DNA from 2 places in the Planococcus sp. TJ-301 genome. Region 2 is predicted to be linked to the other one. Evidence: predicted binding sites of a transcription regulator. Region 2 holds the regulator's gene; the other holds the start of a gene.
What was found. The regulator NrdR, encoded in region 2, represses ribonucleotide reductase genes. The targets are predictions, from matches to a motif close to AACACNATATATNGTGTT.
Positions count from the first base shown of each region.

Region 1: AC4EHJ_RS01765 (vitamin B12-dependent ribonucleotide reductase) is a predicted target of NrdR. The motif match lies at 8,652-8,669, and genes of this name have one in related genera.

Region 1 covers NZ_JBZDOH010000001.1:334,104-350,405, forward strand. Annotated here, with positions in the region: gene comGD (competence type IV pilus minor pilin ComGD) at 1-13, shown strand, start outside; gene AC4EHJ_RS01720 (hypothetical protein) at 39-302, shown strand; gene comGF (competence type IV pilus minor pilin ComGF) at 299-730, shown strand; gene AC4EHJ_RS01730 (shikimate kinase) at 936-1,448, shown strand; glycine riboswitch at 1,589-1,681, shown strand; gene gcvT (glycine cleavage system aminomethyltransferase GcvT) at 1,825-2,925, shown strand; gene gcvPA (aminomethyl-transferring glycine dehydrogenase subunit GcvPA) at 2,953-4,320, shown strand; gene gcvPB (aminomethyl-transferring glycine dehydrogenase subunit GcvPB) at 4,313-5,776, shown strand; gene AC4EHJ_RS01750 (AAA family ATPase) at 5,846-7,120, opposite strand; gene AC4EHJ_RS01755 (rhodanese-like domain-containing protein) at 7,193-7,576, opposite strand; gene AC4EHJ_RS01760 (lipoate--protein ligase family protein) at 7,733-8,512, shown strand; gene AC4EHJ_RS01765 (vitamin B12-dependent ribonucleotide reductase) at 8,702-11,260, shown strand; gene aroQ (type II 3-dehydroquinate dehydratase) at 11,652-12,092, shown strand; gene AC4EHJ_RS01775 (M24 family metallopeptidase) at 12,089-13,177, shown strand; gene efp (elongation factor P) at 13,174-13,734, shown strand; gene accB (acetyl-CoA carboxylase biotin carboxyl carrier protein) at 13,863-14,366, shown strand; gene accC (acetyl-CoA carboxylase biotin carboxylase subunit) at 14,380-15,729, shown strand; gene AC4EHJ_RS01795 (Asp23/Gls24 family envelope stress response protein) at 15,745-16,149, shown strand.
Region 2 covers NZ_JBZDOH010000001.1:116,210-132,511, reverse strand. Annotated here, with positions in the region: gene dnaI (primosomal protein DnaI) at 1-746, opposite strand, end outside; gene AC4EHJ_RS00695 (replication initiation and membrane attachment family protein) at 747-2,117, opposite strand; gene nrdR (transcriptional regulator NrdR) at 2,129-2,605, opposite strand; gene speD (adenosylmethionine decarboxylase) at 3,064-3,447, opposite strand; gene AC4EHJ_RS00680 (glyceraldehyde-3-phosphate dehydrogenase) at 3,759-4,775, opposite strand; gene coaE (dephospho-CoA kinase) at 4,876-5,481, opposite strand; gene mutM (bifunctional DNA-formamidopyrimidine glycosylase/DNA-(apurinic or apyrimidinic site) lyase) at 5,491-6,360, opposite strand; gene polA (DNA polymerase I) at 6,376-8,997, opposite strand; gene hflC (protease modulator HflC) at 9,078-10,058, opposite strand; gene hflK (FtsH protease activity modulator HflK) at 10,058-11,017, opposite strand; gene AC4EHJ_RS00650 (carboxylate--amine ligase) at 11,189-12,403, opposite strand; gene pnpS (two-component system histidine kinase PnpS) at 12,418-13,815, opposite strand; gene AC4EHJ_RS00640 (response regulator transcription factor) at 13,812-14,519, opposite strand; gene AC4EHJ_RS00635 (MaoC/PaaZ C-terminal domain-containing protein) at 14,564-15,040, opposite strand; gene mdh (malate dehydrogenase) at 15,604-16,302, opposite strand, start outside.

The DNA.
Region 1 (16,302 bases), 220 kb from region 2:
GTTTTCTGGATGAAAACGGCTTTTCATGGGCGGAGACAATGCTGAGCCTGGCAATGCTTTTCATGATGTTCGGAACGCTGCTGCCGGTGATGCAGCAACTCCAGCAATCGCTCCATGCGAAAAAAGAGCGGCTCGTCGCATATGAAACTTTGCATGAAGCCGCAATCGAGATAGCGGGCTTCGGCATAGCAAGGGGCGAACGCAAAGCCGCTGGCACACTTTATCGATGGGAAATGGCAGAACAGCTTTGTGTTTATTACGATGATTTCCGGAATGAACAGAAAAAGGAATGCCTCGAATGAAACGAGTGGCGGATGAAAAAGGCTTCACGTTTCTCACCTCGCTTTTTGAGATGATGCTGTTGATGATGTTTCTGCCGCTCATCGTGCTGTTTTATATTTTTATGCGAAGCTTTTTCGAAGAAGCGGATCCCCAGGCGGCGGAATGGTTTTTGTTTGCAGGGGAATTGCAAAGCTATTTGTCAGGCGCAGAGTCGCTTGTGATCATCAATAATGGCGCAGGCGTGCGGCTCGTCCAAGGAGGCAATGAATACGACATTGAAAGTTATGACAAGTTCATCCGCAAGCAGAAGTTTCGGCAAGGGCATGAAGTCATGCTGACGGGCGTGAAAAGGGCCAGTTTTTCTTTGGACGGCCATAGCTTGCTGCTGCAGGCGGAATTCACCGATGGCGTAATTTTGGAGGAAGAATATGTTTTTACGCAGCCTTAGATGCGGCAAAGGTTCGATTTATCCAGTATCCGCAGTCTTTTTTCTTTCCGCCCTTATCCTCATGTCGCATGCAGTAGCTGTCTACATTATTCAATATAAGACGTACGACAGTTTGGAAAATTTGCACAGACATGCTACGATACAACTACTAGAAGAAATCGCGCAACATAAAATACCTGAGTAGCAGGATGCAATGGGTGGTAAGATGAAAAGAATATATTTGGTCGGATTTATGGGCTGCGGCAAAAGTGCCGTCGGCAGAAGGCTCAGTTTTTTATTGAAAGTCCCTTTCTACGATATGGACAAGGAAATCGTCCGGCAGACAGGAATGGCGATTCCAGAAATCTTTGCACAGTTTGGCGAAGAACATTTCAGGGATCTCGAAACAGAGTTTTTGAAGAATTTCAGTCACGACAATTGCATCGTTTCGACGGGCGGTGGTGTTTCGATGCGTGAAGAAAATCGCAAAATCATGCGAGCGACAGGGCTGGTACTCTTCCTCGACGCCCCATTCCGGGAAATTTGGAGGCGGATCCACAAAGATCCGAACCGGCCGATTGTCCGAAACTCAACACGGGAAGAGATTGAAGCGATGTTTAAAAAACGGTACCGTTTCTATAAAGAAGCGGCGCATATCACAATCCGCACGGAGTTTCGGACGCTGCGGCAGATTACCCAATACGCCGCGTTTCAAGTGAACCGTCTAAAAGGCGAATGATTTTATTGTATAAACAATAATCATTCGTGTTTGGTTAGTTCTGTTAAAAAAGATTGCGCTTCCGCTCATACAATGTTAGGATATAGACAAAGTTATACTATTCTGTATAACGGTTTGGACCAAACATTTGATTTGGGCGGATGATTGCACGGGGAGAGAACGCGAAAGCGTCGCCGAAGGAGCAAATGACAATATGTCACGAATCTCTCAGGCAAAAAGACTCGTGCAGGACGCATCTCTGGAGAACGCTGCTCAGCAGCTACCAAAGAGGAAAGCCGTAAAGGTAAACTTTCAGGTTCCAGGACAGAGATTTCCCTATTCTAGGGGGAATCTCTGTCCTTTTTTTGTGGAATTTGACATCCAAGGAGGAAGACGAATGGGAGAATTGCAGCGCACCCCTCTTTTTGAGGCGTATTCAAAGTATGGCGGAAAGACAATCGATTTTGGCGGTTGGGAACTTCCGGTCCAATTTTCGAGCATCAAAGAAGAACATGAAGCAGTAAGAACGAAAGCTGGATTATTTGATGTATCCCATATGGGCGAAATTTTTGTGTCAGGCGAAGGCAGCCTCGAGTTTCTTCAGAACCTGGTGACGAACGACGTTTCCAAGATTAAGGACGGCCAAGCTCAATACACGGCAATGTGCTACGAAGACGGCGGTACAGTGGATGATTTGCTGGTCTACAAAATGGCCGACAACGATTACCTGTTGGTGGTTAACGCTTCGAACATCGAAAAGGATTTTGAATGGATGCAAAAAAACGCTGGAGATGGCGTCGTTCTCAAAAACGAATCTGAAAATTATGGTTTATTGGCTTTTCAAGGCCCTATGGCGGCCCAAATTCTTCAGCGGCTGACAGAAGAAGATTTATCTGCCATCCGCCCGTTCCGATTCAAAGCGGACGTTGAAGTCGGAGGCTATCCGGTCTTGTTATCCCGCACAGGCTATACCGGTGAAGATGGTTTTGAAATTTACGCAAGCCCGGAAGCTGTCGTGGCGTTATGGGATAAGATTTTGGAAGAAGGCAAAGAAGACGGCGCGTTGCCAACGGGCTTAGGTGCACGTGATACATTGCGCTTTGAAGCATGCCTGGCGCTTTATGGCCAGGAATTGACAAAAGACATCTCACCGCTGGAAGCAGGCATTAATTTTGTTGTCAAATTGGACAAAGAGCAGGATTTCAATGGCAAAGCAGCGTTAGCAGCTCAAAAAGCTGATGGCATCCCGCGCAAACTTGTCGGCATTGAAATGATCGACAAAGGAATTCCGCGCCACGGCTATAAAGTGTTCGCTAATGGGGAACTGATCGGTGAAGTGACAACAGGGACACAATCTCCTACCTTGAAAAAGAACATCGGCCTAGCGCTTGTCGCCCGCGAATTTGCTGAACTTGGCACAGAACTTGAAGTGGAAATCCGCAATAAACGATTGAAAGCGAAAATAGTCGAAACGCCATTTTACAAACGATCAAAATAATCTCATTTGAAAAGGGGACTGCACTCTATGAAACATCGCTACTTACCAATGACGTCTCAAGATGAAAAAGAAATGCTGGATGTTATTGGCATCCAGTCGATTGATGAGCTATTTGCAGATATTCCGGAGAAAGTTCGCTTTAAAGGCGAATACAAGATCAAAGCGGCAAAATCGGAATCTTCTTTGACGAAAGAACTGGCGCAATTGGCAGCGAAAAATGCTGACACAAACCGCTATGCTTCATTCCTTGGAGCGGGTGTCTACGATCATTACAAACCGATCATCGTCGACCATGTCATTTCACGTTCTGAATTTTATACGGCTTATACACCCTATCAGCCAGAAATTTCACAAGGTGAGCTGCAGGCGATTTTTGAATTCCAAACGATGATTAGCGAATTGACGGGCATGGACCTTGCGAACTCTTCTATGTATGACGGAGGCACAGCTCTAGCGGAAGCAGGAATGCTTGCTGCAGGCCACACGCGCCGCAAAAAAATCCTGGTGTCGCGCGCTGTCCATCCTGAAACACGTGATGTCGTCCGCACTTATGCGTTAGGGCAATCAATTGCTGTTGAAGAAATTCCATTGAAAGACGGACATACCGATCTTGATGCTTTGAAAGAAATGATTGACGGCGATACGGCTGCAGTCATGGTGCAATACCCGAATTTCTTCGGCCAAGTTGAAGACTTGAAAGGGCTGGAGCCGATTATCCATGAAGCGGGCGCATTGTTCGCGGTTTCGGCTAACCCATTGGCGCTTGGCGCATTGACGCCTCCCGGCAAACTTGGAGCTGACATCACTGTCGGCGACGCACAGCCTTTCGGCATCTCAGAAGCGTTCGGCGGTCCGCATTGCGGCTATTTCGCTGTTACCAAACAATTGATGCGTAAAGTTCCAGGGCGTTTAGTGGGTGAAACGGTTGATGAAGACGGACGCCGCGGATTCGTTTTGACGCTGCAAGCGCGCGAGCAGCACATCCGCCGCGATAAAGCGACTTCGAATATCTGTTCAAACCAAGCACTGAATGCATTGGCTGCTGCTGTGGCTATGACAGCTCTTGGCAAGGCAGGCGCGAAAGAAATTGCTGTACAGAACATTACTAAAACACATTATATGAAGCAGCAATTAAAAGGAGCCGGCTTTGACGTGATTTTTGACGGAGCCCATTTCAACGAGTTGACTGTGAAAACCCAAACACCTTCGAAAGAATTGAATGCACGCTTGCTCCAAAAAGGCATAATCGGCGGCTACGACCTCGGGCGCAGCTATCCGGAGCTTGAAGGCCATACGCTTGTCGCGGTAACCGAACAGCGGACAAAAGAAGAGATTGATGCATTCGTGCAGGAACTTGCTGCAGCAGTGCAGGAAATGGGGGCTACTCATGCATAAAGATAACCAACCACTCATCTTTGAAATGACGAAAGAAGGCCGCGTAGGCTATAGCCTGCCAGAATTGGACGTGCCGGAAGTCGACTTGAACGATATCCTGCCTGCGGGTTTGATCCGCGATGAAGCGGCTGACTTGCCGGAAGTATCTGAACTTGATATCATGCGCCATTATACGGCGTTGTCAAAACGCAACCATGGCGTTGATTCAGGCTTCTATCCACTTGGTTCTTGCACGATGAAATACAATCCGAAAATCAATGAATCCGTAGCGCGCTATCCTGGATTCGCGAATATTCATCCTTTGCAGGACGAGTCTACCGTCCAAGGAGCTATGGAATTGATGTTCGACCTTCAAGAACATTTGAAGGAAATCACGGGTATGGACGAAGTGACGCTTCAGCCAGCAGCGGGTGCACACGGTGAATGGACAGGATTGATGATGATTCGCGCTTACCACGAATCACGCGGCGATATGAACCGTACGAAAGTCATCGTTCCCGATTCAGCACACGGCACAAATCCTGCTTCGGCTACAGTTGCCGGTTTTGAAACGGTAACGGTCAAGTCGAATGAACACGGGCTTGTCGATTTGGAGGATTTGAAACGCGTAGTCGGGAACGACACAGCAGCCTTAATGCTGACCAACCCGAACACATTGGGCCTTTTCGAAGAACAGATTCTTGAAATGGCTGCCATCATCCACGAAGTCGGCGGGAAACTTTACTATGACGGCGCGAACTTGAATGCCGTTATGTCAAAAGCGCGCCCTGGTGACATGGGCTTTGATGTTGTCCATTTGAATTTGCATAAAACATTCACAGGACCGCATGGCGGCGGTGGACCAGGATCTGGGCCAGTCGGCGTCCATAAAGATTTGATTCCATATTTGCCAAGCCCAGTGCTGGTTAAAACAAATGATGCTTATACGTTCGACTATAACCGCCCGGAAACCATCGGACGCGTAAAACCGTTCTACGGCAACTTCGGCATCAACGTTCGTGCTTACACGTACATCCGCTCAATGGGGCCGGATGGCTTGAAAGCCGTGACCGAATATGCGGTATTAAACGCAAACTATATGATGCGCAAGCTGCAGCCATTCTTCGATTTGCCATACGACCGCCATTGCAAGCATGAATTTGTCTTGAGCGGCCGCCGCCAGAAAAAATTGGGCGTGCGCACATTGGATATGGCAAAACGCTTGCTGGACTTCGGCTACCACCCGCCGACGATCTATTTCCCATTGAACGTCGAGGAAGGCATGATGATCGAGCCGACTGAGACCGAGTCAAAAGAGACTTTGGATGCGTTTATTGATGCGATGATCCAGATTGCCAAGGAAGTCGAAGACAATCCGGAAATCGTTCAGAACGCACCGCACACGACGGTGATCAAGCGCCTGGATGAAACACAGGCTGCCCGTAAACCGGTTCTCCGCTACACGAAAGCTGAATAAAACAATATAGGAAAAGCCCGCCTGCGAAATTTCGCAGGCGGGCTTTTTTTAGCAATATCGGGTGCTTGTTTAGTAGAAACCGATTGGCGAATCAGCATCATCCCAATCGTTTTTTGCAGATCGTCTGCTTTGCTTCTGAAGTTCTTGGATGCGTTCTCCATATTTCGTTTCCCCTTCATAATGCCAGTTCAAGGCAGCAGACATATACAGTTCGTTTAGTTGGGAAATCGATAAGCCTTTTGAAAGCTTGGCCATATCCTCTAGTTGTTCTGGAGTGAAAATCGACTTGACGTCAAGCTTCTTCAAATATTGCTTGCGCAGCTTTTTGTCAGGCGAAGGGATCTCATAAGCTCGATCAAAGCGTCCAGCACGGTTTATAAGAGCTGGATCGATTCGTTCCGGGTAATTTGTCGTCCCGATGATAAAGAGTCCCTCGCGTGATTGTGTGCCGTCGAGTGTATTGAGAAACACGGATCGTGTAAACTCGGGCATCGAGTCGATATCCTCAATGACCAGAATGGCGGGAGCGAGACGCGACACTGTACTGAAAACTTCCTGAACGGTATAGCTGGAAGTAAACTCGGTGATCTGCCAGTAAACGACAGGCGCTTCAGTAGAACCGGTGATTGACTTCACCAGTGTCGTTTTGCCGTTGCCGGGCGCGCCATAAAGCAAAATGCCCCGTTTGTAAGGAACTCCGTATTCTTTGAAGAATACGCCGTCTTCCCGGAAGAATTCATCGATCGAGCGGAAAATGTCCTTCTTGACCCCAGCTTCGAGTATGACGTCATCACGGTTGACAATGGCCATCTCTCCATAATTTCGGCGTTTGACACCATCATCGGTATCAACAAGAAAAGTGATGCTGTTCATCAATTCGAGCCGCAGCAAATCATTCATGGCTTCTAGGAAAGCGAGTGTAGCTTGTTCTGATTTTGCGAAACACTGGAATTCTGGCCAGGCATTTTCAGCAGCAGTGAAAATGGGGTATTGCGATAGCGCTACATCAAATTCGGGAAAATAGATCAGACGGTTTTCGAAACTCAGCCGGACTCTTAGGCTGCCGCTTTGATCATCTTCTTCAGTGCTGGCAATTTTGCCGAGCGGACGGGCTTGATACAAGAAACCCAGCGTCTCGAATTGCAAGCTGCCTTTTTCCATAAGATCAATCAGGTGAGTATGGAGCTGTGTAATTGTATCCTCGATGTCGATGTGGAACCAAGGCCCTTCAGAACGTCCATCGAGCGCTGCCAATGCTTTTTCGGAAATCGCCGCAATTTCTGCATAATGCGGCAAAGTTTCACGCAGGCTTTCCCCGTGGGGAAATAAAATTTTAGGTAACATGTTTTTCCTCCAATTCATATAATGGGCCCAGCGATTGAAAAAAGCCTTTCCACACGCGGGAAAGGCTCTAAACTATTGTTTGATTTTGACCTTGCCGCTCCATTGCTTGAAGCCGCCTTGTAGTTGGTATAATTGGTCGTAGCCTTTTTTCTTCAGGAACAAACCGACGCGGCCGCTGCGTACACCGTTCTGGTCATAAATGTAAACGGGTTTGTCAGCGCGGATTTCTTTGTAGCGCTGGTTCAATTGTGTTTGCGGGATATTGCGCGCACCAAGGATATGGCCGTTTGCAAAATCTTTCGCTTCACGCACATCGATCAGCTGCGCTTTGCGGTAGCCTTCGATAAATTGTTCTTGTGTCAATGTGGTTACGGCTTTCTTGATGCGGAAATATGAAATTGCAGCAAAGATGAGCACTGCAACTACGACGCCTAAAGTGATGTAAAGAAAATCCAATGTTCTTGCCCCTTTCTATTCTCTCTTTATTATAAAAGATGAAGTGACTCTTATTCAATGGCAATGTTACACTAATTAAAGAATTTAGGGGGCGATCTTGTGAATTTTCAAGAATGGTTATTCATCGATACCGGCAAAGCGCCGGCTTCTTTTAATATGGCGCTCGATGAAGCGCTGCTGAATTGGCATAGTGAAGGACTGATTCCACCGGTTATCCGATTTTACGGTTGGGAGCCGGCTGCGCTGTCAATCGGCTATTTTCAGAAAGTCGAGCAGGAAATCGACATGGAGGCCGTGAAAAGACTCGGCCTTGGCTTTGTGCGCCGTCCGACCGGCGGCAGAGGCGTGCTGCACGAGCATGAGTTGACGTACAGCATCATTGTGAGCGAAGCCTATCCGGATATGCCGGAGACGGTGACAGCGGCCTATAGGGTGCTCAGCGAGGGATTATTGGAAGGCTTCAGAAATTTGGGGCTCGACGCCTATTTTTCGATTCCCGAAAGCGAAAATGAAATAGCGGATTTGAAAAAACCGAAAAGTGCGGTATGTTTTGACGCACCAAGCTGGTATGAAATGGTCGTTGCCGGCAAAAAGGTGGCGGGCAGTGCACAGACGCGCCAAAAAGGCGTAATCCTGCAGCATGGTGCGATCTTGATCGATTTGGATGCGGAAAAATTATTATCGGTGTTCAAGTTCAAAGATGAAGCTTCAAAAGAGCGGATGCGCAAAAAAATTCCGGAAAAAGCAGTATCGATCAATTCGCTGCTTGAGGACGGCGTCACCGCGGAGCAATGTGTTCCGGTGTTCAAAGCCGGATTCGAGAAGGCTTTAGCGATCCGATTGGCGCCTTACCATTTGTCGGAAAGCCAGCTCGCCGAAGTGAAAAAAATCGAAGAAAAACGCTACGCAAATGACGATTGGAATTTTCGCACCTAAGGAGACTAAAGACTCATTTTGGAGCGTCGGTTTTGGCAGAAACCGTTGCACATTCAGCTTTGAGACGTCTCATGGAAAAACCAGCAAAATTTTGTTATTGCAGTGACGTTTCAATATATAGTAGGATGGGAAATGTAATAATACTATATATAGTGTTTACTCCATATAATATGAAGGAGGAAATGTCAAATGGTTTCTGCCACTCAAAAAAAATATTCATTAAATCCGGTGTCGTTGAATAGCGATATCCAGTCGTTCCCTCAGGTCCATGCAATCACTCCGGACATGAAAACGACACATAAAGGGGTATCTCGCCTCGTGATGATCGACCGCTATTCTTTTAAGGATACGGAGAAAAAGACGCTCAAAGCAGGCGACTTTGTCGTATTGACCGTCAAGCAAGATCCGAAATTCCCAGCCCGCGGACTCGGGTTCATCGTTTCCGTCGACAAAGCGGCTAACACGGCGCAAATTTGGATCGAGGAAGATTACCGCAGCGCAATCGACAAACCGGAAGAAATGGAAGCCGGCATCGTCAACCGCAGCCTTGATGTCATCGAAAAACCTCTGGAAGTGTATTACGAACAAATCGCGAAACGCAACGCAACGGGCCTGGCGTCTGTTGAAACGACTCCCGAAAAGCGTGAGCATTGGTTCAATAAATTCTACGAGCAGCTTGTCGGGCTGAAATTCATTCCTGCAGGGCGCGTTCTATACGGAGCTGGTGCCGGAACAGATGTTACGTATTTCAATTGCTACGTGATGCCTTTCGTCGCTGATTCGCGCGAAGGAATTTCCGACCACCGCAAGCAAGTGATGGAAATCATGAGCCGCGGAGGAGGCGTCGGCACGAACGGCTCGACGCTTCGTCCGCGCAATACATTGGCGAGAGGCGTCAACGGCAAATCTTCCGGCTCTGTTTCATGGCTGGACGATATCGCGAAATTGACTCATCTTGTCGAGCAAGGCGGATCGCGCCGCGGTGCGCAGATGATCATGCTTGCCGACTGGCATCCGGATATTGCGGAGTTCATCATTTCAAAAATGCAGAACCCGCGGATTCTCCGCTACTTGATCGAAAACACAGAAGACGAAACGATTAAAAAACTTGCCCATGAAAAATTGAAGTTTAAAGCGCTGACAGAACAAGAAGACGCGATGTATCAAGGAATCCTGAATTACCGCGCGATTCCTGGAATGGGCGGCTTCAATGAAAAAATCATGCGCGATGCTGAAACAAAGCTGCGCGATGGCGGTACTTATACGGTCCATAACGAAGAATTCCTGACAGGTGCGAATATTTCAGTAACCTTGACGGACGATTTCATGAAAGCGGTCGAAAGGGACGCAGATTTCGATTTGCGATTCCCGGCAGTTGAATCGTACTCGAAAGAAGAAATGGCCGTCTATAACGAAAAATGGCAAGAAGTCGGAGACGTACGCGAATGGGAGCGTTTGGGCCATAAAGTGCGTGTCTACCGCACAATGAAAGCGCGCGAGCTATGGAACCTCATCAACGTTTGTGCGACGTATTCCGCAGAGCCAGGCATTTTCTTCATCGACAACGCCAATGCGAAAACGAACGCAACAGCTTACGGCCAAAAAGTCGTAGCAACAAATCCGTGCGGCGAACAGCCGTTAGCACCATATTCAGTGTGCAACTTGGCAGCTGTCAACTTGGCGCAATTCGCAGATGCGAAAACGAAAAGAGTCGATTTTAAAGCGTTGAAAGAAACGGTCAAAGTCGGTGTCCGCATGCAGGACAACGTTATTGACGCTACACCTTACTTCCTTGAAGAAAACCGGGTGCAGGCGCTTGGCGAACGGCGTGTCGGCCTTGGAGTTATGGGGCTTGCGGATCTGTTGATTTATTGCGACAAAGAATACGGCTCGCCTGAAGGCAACGAGTTGGTCGATGAAATCTTCAAGACCATTGCAGCAGCGGCATACGAAGAATCGGTTGAATTGGCGTCAGAACGCGGAAGCTTCCCATTCTTGATCGGCAAAACCGATGAAGAAACAGCAGCGCTGCGCAAAGCGTTTACAGAAACAGGCTTTATGCAAGACATGCCGGAAGAAATCCGTGCAGGCATCCTTGAAAATGGCATCCGCAACTCGCATTTGCTGACAGTGGCACCTACGGGTTCAACGGGCACGATGGTCGGCGTATCGACCGGCCTGGAGCCATATTATTCATTCACATATTACCGCAGCGGCCGCCTTGGTAAATTTATCGAGGTAAAAGCTGATATCGTACGTGAATACTTGAAAAACAATCCGGAAGCGGACGAAGAAAATCTTCCGAAAGCGTTTGTCACCTCCATGGACTTGGCTCCGGAAGCGCATGCGGATGTGCAATGCATCATCCAGCGCTGGATTGATTCGTCCATCTCCAAAACGGTCAATGCACCGCGCGGCTACACAGTGGAGCAAGTTGAAGGCGTCTACGAGCGTCTTTACAAAGGCGGCGCGAAAGGCGGGACCGTCTATGTCGATGGCAGCCGTGACTCGCAAGTATTGACTCTGAAAGCGGAGGACAACACATTCGAAGAACCGCATCAAGAAGAAGTGAAAGGCAAGCGTCCAATCGTTCTTATTGATACCATCCAAGATCTGCGTTCAACGAACGTCTCGATCGGCTCTGAAGTGGGCGATACTTGCCCAGTCTGCCGCCAAGGGACTGTTGAAGAAATGGGCGGCTGCAATACCTGCACCAATTGCAATGCCCAATTGAAATGCGGACTTTAATCGAATATCTATTCCAAAAGCGCGACGGCTCCAGCCGCCGCGTTTTTTTGCGTCCGAAAATTGATGCATACGCCTTTAGAAAAAAATAAATGTATATTATTACATAAGGTTTTTTTGATAAAAAATCAAGAACGTAACAAGAGCTTCGCAAAACGGACTTCTTTTAAAAGCTGAAGCCCTAAATCGGCATTAATTTAGAATTAACATGACGAAGCGGACAGTCTACATGAACTAAAGAGCGGTTGACATGAACTATTTTGAATTCAACCGGTACTAGCAAAAGAAGAGTTCTGCCTTCCAGTGAAGCGAAAGACCAAATAGATGAAAGATTTGCTCTCTTAGGCTGCTGTGATAAAATAATGAAGAATGTGACAGGATAGGAGTGGGGTCAATGAAAGTGTTGTGTTTGAATGGACCGAACCTGAACCGCCTCGGCAAGCGCGAAAAGGAAGCCTACGGCACGTTTACGCTGGAGGAGTTGGAAACAGAGCTGATGGATTTTTCAGCGGTCAATGGGATTGAACTTTCTTGCTTGCAGTCAAACCATGAAGGCGAACTGATCGACTGGATCCACAAGGCAGCGGACGATGGCACGGATGCCATTGTGCTGAATGCGGGGGCATATACCCATACAAGTGTAGCGATACGCGACGCAATTGCGTCCATCCAGATTCCTGTTATTGAAGTACATATCTCAAACGTTTACAAGCGGGAGGAATTCCGCCGCCATTCCCATATCGCGCCGGTTGCCGCCGGACAAATTACGGGATTCGGCAAAGATGTCTACAAACTTGCGCTGCATGCGCTGCTTTTAACCCAATCGAGAGGATGAATCCAGTGAAACTTCAAAAATTGCGAAACGAAATGGAACAGCAGAATATCGAGGCTTTATTGATCACCAGCCAAAATAATTTACGGTACATAACGGAATTTACGGGGTCCGCTGGCCTTGCGCTTGTATCGCAGGAAAAAGCTTTTTTCGTCACGGATTTCCGCTACACGGAACAGGCGTCAGCCCAAGTTAAAGAATTTGAAGTCGTACAGGCGAAGACCAACCTGCTAGAAGAGGTAGCCGAGATATCGAAATCGCTTGGCCTTGGATCGGTATCATTCGAACAGGATTATGTAACGTTTGCTCTTTACACGCAATACGTTGAAAAGCTGGAAGCCGAGTTGAAGCCGGCAAGCGGCTTGATCGAGAAGATCCGCATGATCAAAACGCCTGAAGAAGTAGAAATTTTGAAAGCGGCTGCGAAAATCGCCGATGACGCATTCGAGCATATTTGCACGTTCATCAAGCCGGGAATGGCTGAAGTGGAAGTATCCAACGAGCTGGAATTCTTCATGCGCAAACAAGGGGCGACTTCATCGTCTTTCGATATCATTGTCGCTTCAGGCGGCCGTTCTGCTTTGCCGCACGGCGTCGCAACGGATAAAAAGATCGAAGAAGGCGATATGGTCACCTTGGACTTCGGCGCTTTGTACAATGGCTATATCTCAGACATCACACGGACGGTTGCTGTCGGAGAGCCGTCTGAAAAGATGAAGGAAGTTTACCAGATCGTTTTAGACTCCCAGGTGCTAGCGCTCCAAAACATCAAACCCGGGATGACAGGAATTGAAGCGGACGCGATCGCGCGCGACCACATCAAGTCGAAAGGATACGGGGAAGCATTCGGCCATTCGACTGGCCACGGCATCGGCCTTGAAGTCCATGAAGCTCCCGGTCTTTCATTCAAATCGCAGACCATACTCGAGCCAGGAATGGCAGTGACAGTGGAGCCTGGAATTTATCTGCCGGGTATTGGCGGAGTCCGCATAGAAGATGATATACTAATAACCGAGTCCGGCAATGAACGATTGACCCACTCCACAAAAGAACTGCGTATTTTACAAGTAACGGAGGAAATTAAATGATCTCAGTAAACGATTTTAAAACAGGCGTCACAATAGAAGTGGATAACGGCATTTGGCGCGTTATGGAATTCCAGCACGTCAAACCGGGCAAAGGTGCGGCATTCGTGCGCACAAAGCTCCGCAACCTGCGTACAGGAAGCGTCACAGAGAAAACGTTCCGTGCTGGCGAGAAAGTCGCTAAAGCGCAGATCGACAACCGCAAAATGCAGTACCTTTACGCAAGCGGCGACGTCCATGCGTTCATGGATACAGAAACATACGACCAAATTGAATTGCCGGAAAAAAGCATTGAATACGAATTGAAATTCCTGCAAGAAAACATGGAAGTTCAAGTCATCCAATTCCAAGGCGAAGTGCTAGGAGTGGAATTGCCGAATTCAGTCGTGCTTGAAGTAGCCGAAACTGACCCAGGCATCAAAGGCGATACAGCGAGCGGCGGAACAAAGCCTGCTAAATTGACGACTGGCCTTATTATTCAAGTGCCATTCTTCATCAACGAAGGCGATAGGCTGATCATCAACACAACGGATTCTTCTTACGTCTCACGCGCACAATAATCCATGCAATCGGCCTCTATAATCTAGAGGCCTTTTTTTAAATATTCCGTTGGCTATTTCAAAATAGATTGAAAAAGTCTAAAATGGGATAGTGGCAACAAATATACATAAAAGGGGAGTAGGATCATTTGAAAATCCAAGAAATACGCGAAATCATCAAATTGGTGGATGGATCGTCTATCGACGAATTCACTTATGAGTCTGAAGGCGTCAAAGTGAAATTGAAGAAAAATGGCGGAGCTGTCCAAGCCCCGGCAACACAAGCTCCACCGGCATTACCTAAAGCTGAGACGAGTGCACCCGCACCGGCCGCAAACCCGGCTCCTGCAGCGAAAGCCGAAGAATTGATTTCAGAAGAAACACCGGAATTGGCAGTCGACAATAACGACGACCTGCATAAAATTTTGTCGCCGATGGTTGGGACATTCTATATGTCACCATCACCGGAAGACGAAGCGTATGTAAAAGTTGGATCGAAAGTATCCGCCGACCAAGTGGTCTGCATCGTAGAAGCGATGAAGCTGTTCAATGAAATCGAAGCGGAAGTGGATGGGGAAATCACGGAAATCCTGGTTCAAGACGGCCAGTTGGTTGAATACGGCCAACCTCTATTCCTCGTTAAAGCGAACTGAGGAGGGGAACCCTATGAAAAAAGTATTAATTGCCAACCGCGGTGAAATTGCTGTCCGCATTATCCGAGCCTGCAAAGAAATGGATATTGCTACAGTTGCAGTTTATTCGGAAGCCGATAAGGAAGCGCTTCACGTAGAGCTTGCTGATGAAGCGTATTGCATCGGACCGAAAGCGTCTAAAGACAGTTACTTGAACTTCTCTAATATCATTTCCGTAGCGAAATTGACGAATTGCGACGGCATCCACCCAGGATATGGCTTCCTGGCAGAAAATGCTAGTTTCGCAGAGCTTTGTGAAGCATGCGATATCATGTTCATCGGACCGACTTCAGAAGCCATTTCAAAAATGGGCACTAAAGATGTCGCGCGTGAAACAATGAGATTGGCAGGCGTCCCTGTAGTCCCAGGCTCCACCGGCATTGTCGGCAGTGAAAAAGAAGGCTTGGAAATCGCGGAAGAACTCGGATTTCCGGTCATCATTAAAGCGACAGCAGGAGGCGGGGGCAAAGGGATCCGCGTCGCCCGCAGCCGTGAAGATTTTATCACTGGCCTGCGCATGACCCAAAAAGAAGCAGCTGCAGCGTTCGGCAATCCCGGTGTTTACATCGAGAAATTCATCGAAGATTTCCGCCACGTGGAAATCCAAGTGATGGCGGATTCGCACGGCAACGCAATTCATTTGGGCGAACGCGATTGTTCGATTCAACGCCGCATGCAGAAATTGGTCGAGGAGGCGCCGTCTCCTGCACTCAGCCCGGAATTGCGTGCTGAGATGGGCGATGCCGCAGTGAAAGCGGCTCTTGCCGTCAATTACCGGGGAGCCGGTACGGTTGAATTCATCTTCGACGCCGTCAACCAGAAATTCTATTTCATGGAAATGAATACGCGCATCCAGGTAGAGCATCCGGTCACAGAAATGATTACCGGCATCGACTTGATCCAGCAGCAGCTGAAAGTCGCTTCTGGGGAAACCTTGGCATACACGCAAGAAGATGTAACGTTTAAAGGATGGGCGATCGAATGCCGCATCAATGCAGAAAATCCGGCGAAGAACTTTATGCCGTCTGCAGGAAAAGTGTCGATGTACTTAGCTCCAGGCGGCCTCGGCGTACGCGTCGATTCAGCAATGTACCCAGGCTATACAATTCCGCCGTATTACGATTCGATGGTTGCGAAGCTGATTACATTCGCCGATACGCGCGAAGAAGCGATTGCCAAAATGAAACGCGCATTGAGCGAGTTTGCAATAGAAGGCGTTCACACAACTATCCCGTTCCATTTGAAATTAATGGATCACGAAGTATTCAAATCCGGGGATTTCAACACGAAATTCCTTGAAAAATATGATGTTTTAGAGTCCTAAAAGGAGAGTTGCCATATGTCTGAAAAAACAGCACCGTATTTGCGCATGAAATCACATGGCGCACAGGATTTAGGCAGCATCGAAGTGGCACCTGAAGTATTGGAGATCATCGCAAGCATTGCGGTGTCCGATATCGAAGGGATCGCCAGCATGCGCGGCAATTTTGCATCAGGCGTCGTTGAGCGCTTGGGCAAAAAAGTCCATGGAAAAGGTGTCAAATCCGAGTTGTCAGAAGCCGGATTGATGATTGATGTGTATTGCGTCGTGAATTATGGCGTGTCTATTCCGAAAACAGCGCAGAAAGTCCAGGAACATGTGCGCCAAACGCTTGAGAATATGACAAGTCTTCAGACACAGGAAGTCAACGTCCATATCACCGGGGTGCAATTTGAAACGTCCCATACAGACGAACAGCATTAAAGAGCTGCCTGATAAGTCCGGAACCCGGGCTTATTGGGCGGCTTTTGTTTTTAATTTTTGGGGTGGCAATTTAGTTGATGATACTCCGCAAATCTGTTTCACTAGCTTCGAAGCAAAAACCAGTAGCCGCCGCAAGGCGGAGCTCATTTGTTT
Region 2 (16,302 bases):
ATGGTGCCGAGGACTTCGTCGCGCGTCCAGCTCGACATCGCTTCTGCTCCAATATCATCAAGCATGAGAACATCGGCTTTTTTGACGTAATCGACTTTCTCTTGCAGCGTCTGGTCCCCGATTGCCTGTTTCATTTCGCGCATGAATTCTGGCACGAAAACCAAGACCGAGCGGATGTCCATATCCGCAAGTTCATTGGCGACAGCACTCAGCAAATAGGATTTGCCGACGCCGAACTTGCCATAGAGGTACAAGCCTTTTTCCGGCATGTGGCCCGGTCCAGTCGTTTCATCCAGGAACTTGCCGACCGCGCGGAATGATTCCATCCGGCTGTCGTCCGGCTCGAATTCGTCGAGCGTCGCTTGCATGACCTCTTTCGGCATGTACATGCTGTGGATCATCGAAGAAGCCTTGCGTTTATTGTCATGGGCATTTTTCAATCGGCAGGCCGTATAGGAAATGCCAATTGTGCCGCGTTCAAGCACGAGATTCGGTTCGAACCCTTTCAAGTGGTTGACGCAGCCTTCAAAGCTCGGGCATTTATGGCAGTCATGGGATTGGTCAATATACTCGTATAATTTGTGAAGCCCGCGATCAACCGTGCTTTTGTCGATTTCCGAGGAATGCTGTTCCAGGAATTTTTGGACGCCGGGATGCTCCAGCACTTCCTTGCGCATGTCGTTATAGCGCTCTGAAAAAGCGGGTGCGTTCACAACGCGTTTTAATGTTTCGCGAATTGGCTCCATTTAATCACCTTTCCCTTTCTTCATCGCCAATTTAGCGAGAAGCTTTTGTTTCTCGATTTCCAGACTTTCGTTTTTCGGGCCGGAAGCCGCAGGCGTTTCTTCTTTCGTGTAAAACCATTCAGGCAGTTTCTCTTCGCGCAGCGGCTTGCCTCTGTTCTGGCGCGCAGGTGCTTTCGATGATGCTGACGGAGATCCTTCTGCTTTCCATTTTACATATTGCTCATGTTCAATGCGCGCAAGCTCCATCGCTTCTTTTGCAGTCGTGACATTTTTGCGCAGCCAATGCGACGCTATTTTCTCGACGTACGCTTTCGTCAACTTCATATCGGTGCGCAGCAAGACGTATTGCAGCAGCACATTGACAACTGCTGGCTCCATGCCATGCTGCATAACCAGCTGATTCGCTAACTGGACATCTGCAGGCAGTGGTTCATTGCCGTTAGCGATGTCCCGCAAAACTTCTACAGGCGCAGCCGATTCCAAATAAAGAATCAGCTCATCTTGCCGGGTTCTCGGCTCGTTTTGCTGTTCCGGAAGCTTTTCTTCCTTCTGCACATGGACAAGCTGCGGCGCGGTCGTTGCAACCGTCAATTTATAATATTCCGAAGCCGCTTTTTTCAAGCTTTCGGCCGTAATTTTATAATCTTCGTCAATCGCCAGCAAAACCACTTTTTGCATTTCCAGCGGCCCCCAGCTGTATAAATACGCTAACTTCCCGATGGTATCCCTAATAGAAGCAGTTAGGACGCGTTTCGGCACCAGCTGTTCGGACAAACCTTGCTGCAATAAGCTGAAATCGAAATCGGACTCGGTCTGGTACTCCCCTTTTTTGCGTTCATGCAAATCTTTTGTTTCCGCCGGATAGCCGGCTTTCGCATGAACAGGACGAAAAATGTCCGTGAATGTGCGGGACACTTCTTCAAATCCTTCACCGATATCGGTCGGATTCAAGAACCGCTCCCGCACTTTGCGGTAAGCCGATTCCCCAATCTTGCTGAACAAGAACATCGACAGCAAAGGATCCTGAAAAAAATTTTTCGGGTCAAGCGGCGGACATAGTTCATAGATGAACGACCGGTGACCGTTGTCTTTCTTGAAGGTTTTCATCAACCCAATCGCTTCAAGCTGGATGCGGGATTCAAAAAGCTTGGCGATTGAAATGCCCAATGTGTTCATTAATGCGTAATGGGTCGTTTCTTCGCTCGGAGCTTCCCCTTCTGCCCACAGCGTCAAATAGAAAGCGGTTGCTTCCGCCCCGATCATCGGCTGATACAAAAGCGTCAAAAGCTGGCGGTCGTAATTTGAAAACGGGTACGGCAGCCGGATCTTAAACGAATCCGGAGGCTGCAGTTCTTTATAAAGTGCAGACATATTACACCACCTTATTCGGGTTTCTTGCCATTCGGGCTTTTATCCAATAAATCCTTCAATTCATCGATAAAGACCGTAATGTCTTTAAACTGACGATAAACCGAAGCGAAGCGGACATACGCCACTTCGTCAATTGCCGCAAGGCGGTTCATGACAAGTTCTCCGACTTCTTCGGATTTCACCTCGGCATTGCCTGTGCGGCGAAGTTCCTTCTCAATATCAAAAACAAGATTCTCCAGTGTCTCCAAAGGAACTGGACGTTTTTCGCAAGCACGAATCAAGCCGCGCAAAACTTTCTCGCGGCTGAACTCTTCACGTGAGCCATCTTTCTTCACGACAATCAGCGGCATTTCTTCCACTTTTTCAAAAGTCGTATAACGGTAGCCGCACGCTTCACATTCTCTGCGCCTCCGAATGGATTTATTATCATCTACTGGCCGCGAATCCACTACGCGTGTACCATTATGCTGGCAAGCCGGACATCTCATATTGGACCTCTCCCTAAACATTGTTTCTCGTAACTCCAGTATAACAAATTTAAGGCTCCATTAGTTGCGATATAGATAGAACGAAAGATTTCGAGTAGTGGATACTGCGCAAAACTGCCTCGCTTGCCGCGGGCGAGCACTGAGCCGCTTCGTCGCTAGCGCTTCTGCAGGGTCTCAGCTATCTCGCTTTCCCGCAGGCGTCTCGGCAGTTTGCTCCGTATCCACAAGTATCTCCAAAATAGCAGAGCCACGTAAACCTTTCTATTTTCATAAAAATTTCCCAGTGAAGGCGCGAACAAGGGCTAGGCGGAGCAGAAAGACAAGCGTTCTTTGCTTGGTTTTCTGTGTAAGCCATGCCCTGAGCGACCGAAGCGACATACAACAATTTTCATCTATCCCAAGAAAACAGAAAAAGCAGGGGATCAGATCCCCTGCTTCGTATCGTTCATGTTAATGGATTATGCATTTACTGAAACTTTGGACTTTTCAACACTGACCGGGCCCATACCGCGCGGAATTTCTACAAATTCGCGAGCACCAGAATTCAGCGCTTCTGCAATGTAATTAGCTGCAATAGTTGGATCAAGATCGCCGCAAGTATATACATCGATACTAGCATAGCCATGTTCCGGGAAGCTGTGGATCGTTAAATGCGATTCAGAAATGATGACTACCCCGCTTACGCCTTGAGGTGCAAATTTGTGAAAAGCTACTTCTCTGACTTCAGCTCCGGCTTTTAGTGCTGCATCAACAAAAGTTTGTTCGATAAAATCCATATCGTTTAATTTGTCAAAATCACACTGCCAAAGTTCTGCAATTACGTGACGTCCCATTGTTTCCATGGTTCGTTTCCCCCTTTGATATCATTTTGTTTTAGTGCGCAAAATATTCAAAGTTGACTACCACGGGGGAAAGTTAGTCCAAAGAGGTCCTAACCCTTTAAGCAGTCATGTGAATAAATATTGCTCCGTCCGCTCCCTTATCAAGCACTCAGAAACGAAGAAGTACGTAGCCGTTTTTTGACTACGAGTGTTAGTATATGATGTATTGATATGAAATGCAATCATAATAACTTAAAATACCTTATTTTTTTATGGGATTTTTTTCATGAAAAAGCCGCATGCCATTTTACAATGGCTGCGGCTTGTATTAATTATCGGGCATAAACCAATGATTTTGCCACTTTTTTGGTTAAATCCACCACTCGCGCAGAGTAGCCCCATTCGTTATCATACCAAGCTAGAACTTTCACTTTGCGGCCGCCGATCACCATCGTCGACAATCCATCTACGATCGCCGATTGTTCGGTCGTGTTGAAGTCGATTGACACCAAAGGCTCCATTGTTAAGCTCAAGATGCCTTCAAGGCCATTCAAGGAAGCAGCTAGGAAAGCAGCATTCACTTCTTCTATTGTCACGTCCTGCTTCAAGTCCACGACAAGATCCACTAAGGATACGTTTGGAGTCGGTACGCGAAGCGACATGCCATGAAGTTTGCCTTCAAGTTCAGGAAGTACCAATGATAGCGCTTTCGCGGCGCCCGTAGAAGTAGGGATGATCGACTGGCCACATGCACGCGCACGGCGGAGATCTTTATGCGGGTTATCCAAGTTCTTCTGGTCATTCGTGTAAGAATGGACGGTGGTCATCAAGCCGTTTTCAATCCCGAACGCATCGTTCAAGACTTTCGCTACCGGTGCAAGGCAGTTAGTCGTGCAGCTGGCATTTGAAATAACGTCGTGCTTATCGATTTCAAGTGCGCCGTCGTTGACGCCCATCACAATTGTGATGTCGGCATTTTTGCCAGGAGCTGATAAAATGACTTTCTTGGCTCCAGCATCCAAATGCAATGCCGCTTTTTCGCGTGCATTGAACTTGCCTGTCGCTTCAATGACGATGTCGATGCCCATTTCACTCCAAGGAAGCAGTAAAGGATCACGTTCATTGACGAGCTGAACCCGTTTTCCATTGACAATTAATGCATCTTCTTCATGAGAGACTTCGCCCTGGAAGGTGCCGTGATTTGTGTCATACTTAATCAGATGCGCTAGTGTTGCAGCAGGATAGCCGGCATTAACAGCTACAATATTGATGTCATCCATTAAAATAGCTTGTCTGAAAACCATACGGCCGATGCGGCCAAACCCGTTAATCGCAATAGAAACTGTCATTTATGAGTCCCCCATTAAATAAGTTATACTTTTATTTTTAATTCGTTATATAGTATAACACATTTTACGAATACTGGAACCTTAAACTTCACTTCAGCTATTATTGTTCCGATATGCCCGCATCCCACTTTTCAAGGATGCGGTTGAGCTGCCATTTCGTTTCTTCTATTGTGCCATTATTATAAATTACGGCATCTGCACCTTCTTCTTTCACTGACATCGGCAATTGCGAGGAAATCCGCGCAAGTGACTCCTCTTCGGACAACTCGTTGCGTTCCATGAGGCGCTTCAGCTGATTTTCCTCGGTGACACTGACGACCAGGATCTTGTCCACGAAATGCTGGAGCTTGCTTTCAAACAGCAGCGGGATATCCATGATGACCACTTTTTGGCCTTCTGCCACATACGCCGCCCGCTGGCGCAGCATTTCTTGGCGGATTGCCGGATGGATGATATCATTCAAGCGTTTACGGCTGGCCGGATCGCTGAATATGATGTCCCCCACTTTTTTGCGGTCAAGCGAACCGTCCGGCAAAATGACATCTTCACCGAACGCCCCCTTAATTTTTTCCAGCGTTTCACTGCCGGGTTCTACTACTTGGCGAGCCACTAAATCAGCGTCGACAATCGGATAGCCCAACTCCTTCAACATCTGCGAGACGGTGCTTTTTCCGCTCGCTATGCTTCCTGTTAACCCAATGATCATTCTAATCCCTCATTTTTGGCAAGTCGGACAGTAGACTGAAGTGCGCCCCGCAATTTGAAGGGACTTCGTCGCTGTGCCGCATTCCATGCATTGTTTTTTGCCGTACATGCCGAAGCGGTCTTGCATCCGTCCTGATTCGCCGTTAATGTTGCGGTAATCAGAAATGGTGCTGCCACCAGCCTCGATGCTTTCAAGCAGAATCGCCGCAACCGCTTTGAACAGCTGGATTTTCCTGGCGCGGCTGATGCGCCCCGCTGCTCGGTTCGGATGGATTTTCATCCGGAACAGTGCTTCGGTTGCATAGATATTACCGCAACCTGAAATCACTTGCCCGTCCATAATGACTTCCTTGATCGGCTTTGCGCTGTATTTTGGGCGTTCCGCCATATGGAGAAAATGGTCGAGCGCTTCTTCAGCGAACGGTTCAGGCGCCATTAAGAGCAGCGGCGGAAAATCCGCTTCGCCGTTCAGCAAGCGCATCTCGCCGAAACGCCGGATATCCGAGTAGGCCAATAGATTGCCGTCGTCGAGCGTCAGCACGACGTGGACATGGCGCCGGAACTTTTCTTCCGTAATGGACAACAAGCTGTCGACGTAAAACCACGCTCCCGACATGCCCAAATGGTTGACCAATAAAAATTCCCGGTCTTTTTGCATTGTGAAATAAATATATTTGCTGCGCCGTTCCACACTGGAAATTTCCGCTCCGACCAATCGGCTGATAAATGCATCTGCATCCATCTTTTTGATGATTGCTTCCTTGCCATTTGCCTTTGACAGGCGGATGGTATCGGAAACGAAAACATCACGGATTGTTTTCCCGGCTGCGGCCGGGCGGATTTGGCGAACGACGCCTTCCACTTCAGGAAGTTCCGGCATCTGTCAGCCCTCCCGTCATTTTGTATCGTACCAAGTATCGCCGTATGCGAAGTCGACTTTCAGCGGCACATTCAAGGTGACGGCCGATTCCATCGCCTGTGGCACTAAAGTCTTCAATTTTTCAAGTTCATTTGGCGGCGCTTCAAAAATCAATTCATCGTGTACTTGAAGCAACATGCGTGTCTGCATGTTTTCACGCTTCAAAGCATCTGCCATATCGATCATCGCTTTTTTAATGATGTCCGCGGCGCTTCCTTGAATTGGTGTATTCATTGCTGTGCGCTCCGCAAAACTGCGCAAGTTGAAATTCGAGCTATTGATGTCAGGCAAATAGCGGCGGCGGTTCATGATTGTTGTTACAAAGCCATTTTTCTTCGCCATCTGTATGCTCTCGTCCATGTATTGCTTAACTCCAGGAAAGCTCTTCAAATACGTGTCGATGAATTCTGCCGCTTCTTTGCGGGTAATGTTCAAATTCTGAGAAAGTCCGTAATCGCTGATGCCGTAGACAATGCCGAAGTTGACGGCTTTTGCGGCGCGGCGCATATTCGGCGTCACTTCTTCCGCTCCGACGCCATAGACGTCCATCGCCGTTTTCGTATGGATGTCCATGTCGTTCTTAAAGGCTTCAATCAGGCTTTCATCTTTCGACATATCTGCCAGCACGCGCAATTCAATCTGCGAGTAATCGGCAGCGACCATGACCCAGCCTGGCTGAGACGGCACGAATGCTTTACGAATTTTCCGCCCTTCTTCCAAGCGCACCGGGATGTTCTGCAAGTTCGGGTTGATCGAACTCAAGCGTCCCGTCGTCGTCAGCGCCTGCTGGAACCGCGTATGGACTTTGCCGTCTTCATGGATTTCTTTCAATAAACCTTCTATATAAGTGGAACGGATTTTGCCCAATTGGCGGTACATCAGAATATAGGAAATGACTTCATGCTTGCCTTCGAGTTTCTCCAATACATCCGCAGCCGTAGAATAGCCCGTTTTCGTCTTTTTCTGCACCGGCAATCCAAGCTTCTCAAAAAGAAGCGTGCCCAGTTGCTTTGGCGAGTTGATGTTGAAACGTTCTCCAGCAAGACCATAAATATCGAACTCGATCTTCTCAAGTTTATGGGACAAGTCTTTGCCCATTTCCTCCAATTGCTCTTTGTCCACTTTAACGCCGAAAGACTCCATTTCACCTAAAATGGTGGCAAGCGGCAGCTCAAGCTTGTTGTACAAATCGAATTGCTCGTTTTCTTGGAGCTTCTTCAAGACCATCGGGCGGACTTCCCAAATTGTCCGTGCTTTTCTGGCCATATGCTCGTTGAGGATATCCGCTTCAGGCACCGCTTTTTTCGCACCTTTGCCGTAAATCTGCTCGTTTTGGGCAACATCCGTATAACCGTATTCCTGGACGATATTTGCCAAGTCCGTATACGTCAACGACGGGTTGACAATATAAGCGCCGAGCATCAAATCGAAATCGACACCTTCCACGCCTAGGCCATAACGGTAAAAGGCGGCCGTTGCGGCTTTCGAGTCCGACATGTATTTCTTCTTCGAATCGTCTGCGAACCACTCTTTGAACGCTTGGGATTGCTTGATCGTTTCCATCGGCACGACGTAGGTCTTGTCAGCAGTCGCCAATGAAACCCCGAGCAAGTCGCACGTGTGGTATTGTTCGTCGTACATTTCCAGGTGGATTGCCATTTCGTCTTCCAGAACCGATGCATCAAGTTCCGTCAGCACTTCGAATTCCAATTCTTTTTTGGTTGTTTCTTCTGCCGTGTAATCGAGTTTTTCCAAGAGCGACTTGAACGCTAGCTCATTCCATACTTTGATCAATTCATCATGGTCCGGACCTGGATACGACAATTCCTCGATGGAAACTTCCACAGGCGCACCGCGTTCGATCGTCGCCAATTTCTTGCTGATATATGCGAGATCTTCATTGGCAACCAATTTTTCTTTCATCTTGCCTTTTTGTTCGTCGATCGCTTCGTAGACCCCTTCAACGCTGCCATGTGCTGCCAGCAGCTTTAACGCGGTTTTTTCGCCGATTCCCGGAACGCCCGGAATGTTATCCGATGCATCGCCCATAAGGCCTTTCATATCAATGATCTGCAAAGGCGTCAGGTTGTATTTTTCACGGATGTGATCGACCGTGTATTTCTCGATGTCCGTTATCCCTTTGCGGGTGATGTATACCGTAGTCGAAGGCGACGCCAATTGCGTCAAATCCTTATCACCAGAAATGACGATGACTTCGTCGCCTTCTTTTTCCGCTTCCAAGCTCAAAGTTCCGATAATGTCATCCGCTTCGTAATTCGGTAATTCATACGTTTTGATGCGGTAAGCATCAATCAGTTTCCGCAAATATGGAAATTGTTCAGACAGTTCCGGCGGCGTTTTTTGGCGCCCGCCTTTGTACTCCCCGAACATCTCATTGCGGAACGTCGTTTTCCCAGCATCGAAGGCAACAATCATATGCGTAGGCTGTTCTTCTTCCAGTATTTTTTGGAGCATCATCGTAAAGCCGTATACAGCATTCGTATGGATCCCTTGCTCATTCGTCAAAAGCGGCAACGCGAAAAACGCGCGGTACGCCAAACTATTTCCGTCTAATAATAAAATCTTCTTTGCCACAATATTACCCCTCTCATAAACAAAAGCCGTCATTCCTATCATTTTACCACGCGGGCAAAAAGAAGAGAAATAACGGCTTGCGGCTATTCCAAATTCCCGGAAAGAATTTGGGCGTATGGTGAATCGGACGGCAGGATGATCACCGTGTCCTCGCCGATTGTTTTGGTGTAGGACTGAAGTGAACGATACAGCTCATAGAATTCCGGATCTTTTGAAAAAGACTTATTGTAGATTTTAGCAGCTTCGGATTCACCTTCCGACTGGATCAACGCCGCTTCTTTTTTGGCGGAAGCAATCACTTCCTGCGCTTCGCGGTCAGCTTGCGCCTCGATTTCACGTTTTTTCGCATCGCCTTGGGACAAATAATCCTGCGCGGTCGAATCACGTTCTGAAATCATTCGGGTATACACGGACTGTTCGTTTTCTTCCGGCAAGTCCGTGCGTTTCATGCGAACATCCACAACGCGGATACCGTATTGGTCTTTCTCCAGCAATTCATTGACGCGGGCTGTGACATTGTCATTCAAGCTGCCGCGCGAAGAATTTTCATCGTTGATGATTTCATCGTAATTCAATTGGCCAAGTTCGGTCCGCACAACAGAGTAGATAAATTCCTCCATGCGCGATTCTGCGTTGACGATCGTTACAGCGTTGGTGATCAGCTCACGCGGGTTGACGACATGCCACACCGCGTAATTATCGATAATGATGCGCTTTTTGTCTTTCGTGTTGATTTCCGCTTCGGAAACATCATAGGTCATTTGATATTTCGGCAGCGTGCTGACACTCTGCACAAAAGGGATTTTCATGCGGATGCCCGGCTCTTCATAGATGCCGACAACTTCACCGAATTGGCGCACCACCCGGTATTCGTTTTCTTTCACGACATAGACATTGGTCAACAGGATGATCAAAGCGAAAAGCGCCAGCGACAAGACCGTAATCAATTTCCAATATTTCTTGAAATTAATCGGTTCTCTCGGCGTTTTTGGTTTTTTCGGTTTTAGTGGCTTTTCCCACGGGTTCGGTTTTACTGGATTGTTCTGCGGCTTAATCGGCTCCATCAGTCTCCTCCCCCTTCTTCTGCTGCCGGCGGCACGATTGTCTGTGCCTCATTTAATGGCAAGTACGTCATTGTTCCGCCTTCGTCGTTCATGATGTAAAGTTTGGCATTAGGCAACACAGTCTCGAGTGTTTCCATAACAATACGCTGCCGCGTCACTTCTGGATTAGTTTCATATTCCGCATATAATTTATCAAACAATGCAACGTCTCCAAGGGCTTGCTCGACACGGGCAACTTTCTGCCCTTCGGCACGTGAATTGATGGCTGCTTTTTCACCCAATGCTTCATTGCGCTTCTGGTTTTCATATTTTCGTGCTTCGTTTATTTTCGTATTCATCGTCTCGCGTGCATCCGTCACGTTGGTGAATGCCGCGCGGACTTCTTCATTCGGCAGCTCGACGTCCTGCAGCTTAACGGCTAGAACGGTGATGCCGAAATCGTATTTATCCATCAATGAAGCGAGCAAGTCTCTTGTCTCCGCTTCAATTTCCGCTTTCCCGGAAGTCAGCGCGTCATCGATGAGCGAACTGCCGATGATTGAGCGGATGGAAGCCGAAGTGGCATCGTGCAGCACATCTTGCGGGTTTTCGGCATTGAACAGGTATTTTTTCGGATCGGTGATTTTCCACTGTACGACCAAATCGGTCAATACGATATTTTCATCCCCTGTGATCATTTTCGTTTCTTTGTCAAAAGCGACGATTTCTCCATCTTCGTTTTGGTTATAGCCGAATTGGAGACTGTACGTTTCTTTCGATAGGATTTCTGCTTTTTGTATCGGCCAAGGTATCTTGAAATGCAGACCCGGTTCGACAATCGTCTCATTGGCGACACCGAATGTGACGATTACCGCCTGCTCGGATTCATCTACTGTATACCATGATGTGAACACTGCAATCAGCAACAGGATTCCGAAAATGGACAATCCAATGATGGCTAAGATTTTTTTAACGGACATTTTTATTCCCCCTTTTTCTCTTCTATTTCATATACGGCAAAATCTTGAAATAGTTTCAGAAAATAGAAAAAGAGCCCCGGGGAAGGGCTCTTTTTCCCTTCATGCGGTTGAAGGGGGTTCTATTAAACAATAACATCCGTTTGTGAAGCCAGTGTTAATCTAATGTTAAACTTACCACTGATTATTCTTATATTTCTTATAATAATTGACTTGACGCGCGAATAAGTATAACTTGCGCTTTAAATGCGTGTCTTTCTTATAAAATAACGGATTGCCGTATTTCCCTTTTTTCAGCAGTTCATTAATGTCCCGTTGAACCGCTTTGTTATTGACGAATTTGCGGAGTACGATTTTCGGCACTACCGTGAAGAGGAAGTCTTCGTTCAAGTACGTCACCGGCTTTTCAACGTGGTAAATCAAGTCATCAACCAGGTACGACGCCATGTTATGCCCAAGTGCCGTCACGTAATAGCTCGAACGCCCTTGGCGGATGTTCACTTCAAAAACTTTGAACTTGCCGTCGCGTTCATCGAATTTCAAATCGAAATTCGCGAAGCCGTTATAGCCGACCGCTTCAAGGAAGTTCTGCAGCTTGACCATCATTTCCTTGTTGTAACGGGTGATCAAGGCTGTGTAATTGCCGATTGCGGTCACCGTATGTTCTTGCAGCACTACTTGCGCAAACGTCACTAGCTGAGTCTTGCCTTTTGAACTTGCGTAAATGACGGAATCCCACATGTACGTGTCGTCGCCCGGGATGAAATCCTGGATAATCAGCTCATCATCATAGCCGCTGCTGACGATTTTATTGATGACGTTCTGCAGTTCACGCGGGTTTTCCACTTTATAGACTTTTTGCTGGCCTTCGAATTTGTTTAAGTTATACGCGATGCCGTTGCTCGGCTTAACGATAACAGGATACATCATCTGTTCTTCGAAAGGCGTGTTTGAACGGCAATCGTAGAAATAAGTCGTGGGCGTATCGATGCCGTGCTCCGCACATAATTTATAAAAATTCGATTTGACCTGCAACTGGTTCATCAAGTCTTCGGAGATATAATTAAAGACAAAAAATTCTTTTAGCATTGCTGCGTTCTCAATGATCAAGCGCACGTACAAATCATTGGTGCCGACAAGCAGCAAGGTCTTGCCAGGCGTTCTGTATTTTTGAGCGATATCGGTCATGATTCCGGCAAATTGTGCGGAATCCGATAAGCCCGACCGTAATTCGATCGTTTCAGTAATTGTGCTCATTGCAGTGAACGACAACGGTTCTTTGCCGACCAATATTGGTTTAATGCCATAAGCTTCGTGAAAAGAGATGGCCATGTTGTAAGCGTTCATGTCTGTGCCAATAATAATAGGCAAAAATGGGTTTGTTTCCATATGTTCCTCCTAGATTAACTTGCTAAAGGCAAGTGGATGATAAACGTTGAGCCTTTGCCGACTTCACTATTGACTTCCACTTTGCCATGATGTGCTTCAATCAAATGTTTGACAATGGATAATCCCAGTCCGGTTCCGCCAGAATTTCGGCTTCGCGCCCGGTCAACCCGGTAAAAACGTTCAAATAAACGGCTGAATTCAGCTTTTGCGATGCCGATTCCTTGGTCTTCTACTTCAATAATTGCTTCTTTGCCGCGTGAAAATAACCGTATGGTAATCACCGTTTGCTCCGGCGAATAAGTCATGGCATTGACCAATAAATTCATCATGACCTGGACAAGCCGATTCGGGTCTCCTTGTACAATAACGGGTTCGAGCTGGAGATTCAACTCGATCCTTTTGTCTTCCAGTTTTTTCTGCACCATTTCCCTCACTTGGTAAATGATCGCTTCCATATCTGTTGGAAGGGCGTCCACTTTAAAGCCGGACTGTTCTACCCGGGAAAGTTCCAACAGGTCTTCAATCAGCATTTCCAACCGATTGCTTTCTTTATGAATGATTTCCAAAAACGATTCACACGTGGCGGGATCTTTATAGGCCCCGTCCAAAAGCGTCTCAGAAAACCCTTTTATCGAAGTGACTGGCGTCCGCAATTCATGCGATACATTCGCCACGAAATCTTTCCGGATCTGCTCTAAACGCTTTAATTCTGTGATATCGTGCAACACAATGACAATGCCATGCCATTGCTCCTGTTCCCCGATCACCGGTGCACCATAGACGTCAATATGGCGGCTGCTCAGCCCTTGGGTGAAAGCAAGCTGCTCTCGTGCAGGTTTTTCCATCATAAAGACCCGCTCGATAAAATCCTGCAAACCTTGTGGAATTTGAACTTCTTTGTAGAATTTTTTGTCGACATCCATTTCCGTTAATTCGAATTCATACATGAACGATTTATTGACAAGCGACACTGCTCCTTGGCGGTCGATCATGATCAATGCACTGCCCATGTTTTCAATCAGCGTTTTCAGCCGTTCTTGTTCCATTTCCCGGACTGCAGTAATTTCCTGCAAGTTTCTTGCCAGTACATTGATGGTGGAGCTGAGTTCGACTGTACCGATGTTGCTGTATTCGTATGCACGCGCCTGATAATTTCCTTTGGCCAGCTCCAACGCGGTTTCTGTCACGTTTTCAATCGGCATAGCCTGGACCTTGATGATCTGGTAGCCGATAATAGCCGAAAAAATCATGGCCAGCGCAAAAATGAGCGCAAGCCAGATCCATAATTGCATTTGATTTCCGGATTCTGCGTAAATGGGAAAAAGCTGGCCAATGATGATCAACAGGCCAGCCAGCAATATACCGAGCCACAAAAGGATAGTCCTCAACAAGCGATGCTGAAATGACCTCATCCCGCTTTCGGCTCCTCAAATTTATAGCCCAGCCCCCGAATAGTCTTAATGAAGACCGGTTTGCGGCTGTTTTCCTCGATTTTTTCACGCAGGTGGCTGATGTGCACATCTACAATCCGTGTATCACCTGCAAAATCATATTTCCAGACAGCACTCAATAACTGGTCGCGTGTCAACACTCGGTTTTTGTTTTCCATCAAGTAGACAAGAAGTTCGAACTCTTTCGGAGTGAACTCAAGCTGTTTTTCATCTAGAAAAACCTCGAACCGATCTGGAAACACTTTTAAGCTGCCAAGCACCAAAGGCGCGGAAGTTTCCCCTTTTGGAGTCGGAGTAGTGACCGAACGCCGCAGCACCGCTTTGATGCGAGCCACAACTTCCCTTGGGCTGAATGGTTTTGTCATATAATCATCGGCTCCAAGTTCTAGCCCGAGCACTTTATCGAATTCATCATCTTTTGCGGTCAGCATAATGATGGGAATATTCACTTTCTCTTGGCGAAGAGCTTTGCACACTTCCACACCGTCCATTGATGGCAACATTAAATCAAGGACGATGAGCGATGGTTTTTCGCTTAACGCTAAATCGTAGCCTTGCTTCCCATCGTTCGCAACAATCGTTTCAAACCCGGCTTGCACCAGATTATAAGATAGGAGCGTAGCAATTGAATGTTCATCTTCGATAATCAGTATTTTATTCAGCATTTGACATCCTCCACATTCAGTTTGAAACCCCCATCTCAAACCGTTTAGAAATTATCCATTGCATGTGTGGCCAGCTGATTCAGCAACTGCGGCGGATTAACTTGCACCGTTCCTTCAACAACGGTGTTGCCGTTTTCATCAGTTGCTTCTACCCGTACGCTTACCAGGTTATTTTTTTCGTCAATCTCAACGATTTCCAGCAAAAAGTCGATCGTTGAATAATGGTATACCGGTTTGACAAATTTTAAACGCTGTTCAGTGATATACGAGCCTGGGCCCGGCAAGTATTTGGAGATTGCTGAAATGATAATGCCCGTCAGCATGATGTTCGGCACAACCGGTTTTTCAAATGCGGTCTGCGAAGCAAAATCGTGCTGGATATACAGCGGATTCCCGTCATTCGTCAACCCCAGATAAAGAAGGAGATCTTTGTCTTCAATCTTCTCTGTGAGTTTCAACTTTTCCCCGACATTCATATCCTCGATTTTTCGGCCTAATTTACGTTTCTTACCAAGCAACAATAAATTCCCCTCCTAAATCTTGCTACCCTTATAGTATCAAGTAATGGCTTGATAGCGCAAGCAGGTATAATAGCCCTGGCGGAGTACTATAAAAGTACAAATAATGATTGTTATCCTTAGATGACTCGAGTTTCAAGTGAAAATATTGATTTAATCTTTTCATTTAGCTTCAGGCGGACGCGTTCCGCGGACCTGGCTTCAGTCTCCTCGTCGCTAGCGCTACTGCGGGGCCTTCAGCTCAGGCTTTGCCCACAGGAGTCGCCGCCTTCCGCTTCATTCAAAGGTATTTCTTAATAGAGCGTTATTTCTTTTACTCAAGAACACGAAAGATACACTCTCTGTAGTTTCTTCCATGTTCTCCAGATATGAAGCAAAATAGCGGAGACGCCTGCGGGAAAGCGAGGCAGCCGAGACCCCGCAAGGAGCGAAGCGACTGAGGAGGCTTGGCGCTCGCCCGCGGCAAGCGCAGCTGTTTTGCGGAATATCGAATTATAAGTTGAATATTTTTTTACATTTTTAAAAATAAAAACCGGACAGAAAAATTCCTGCCCGGTTCATAGCATTTACGCCAAGAGATCCATTACTACTTTCACAGACTCGGCTGATTTGTTCAGCAAAGCCCGCTCTTCCTCGTTCAAATCGATTTCGATGATTTTTTCGATGCCGCCTGCACCAAGAATGGTCGGCACGCCGAGGTAGATTCCATCCAAACCGTACTCGCCTTCCAAATAAGCGATGGACGGCAAAATGCGGCGTTGGTCTTTGATAATCGCTTCGGCCATTTCCACTAATGAGGCGGCTGGCGCATAGTAGGCAGAGCCGTTTCCAAGAAGGTTGACGATTTCTGCTCCGCCTTTACGAGTGCGGTCAACGATTTCGTCAAGACGCTCTTTTGCGATGAGCGTTTCCAATGGTATGCCGCCAGCGTACGAATAGCGAACCAGCGGCACCATGTCGTCGCCGTGGCCGCCCAGGACGAATCCGGTGACGTCTTTGACCGAGACGTTGAGCTCTTCTGCAACAAATGTGCGGAACCGTGCAGAATCCAATACACCTGACTGGCCGATAACACGTTCTTTCGGCAACCCGGATGCTTTATAAACGGTATATGTCATCGCATCGACTGGATTCGTCAATACGAGGATGGTAGTGTCGGGAGAATATTTGACGATTTCTGCCGTGACGGACTTCATGACGTTCTGGTTCGTCTGCACAAGATCGTCCCGGCTCATGCCAGGTTTACGGGCGATGCCTGCAGTGAT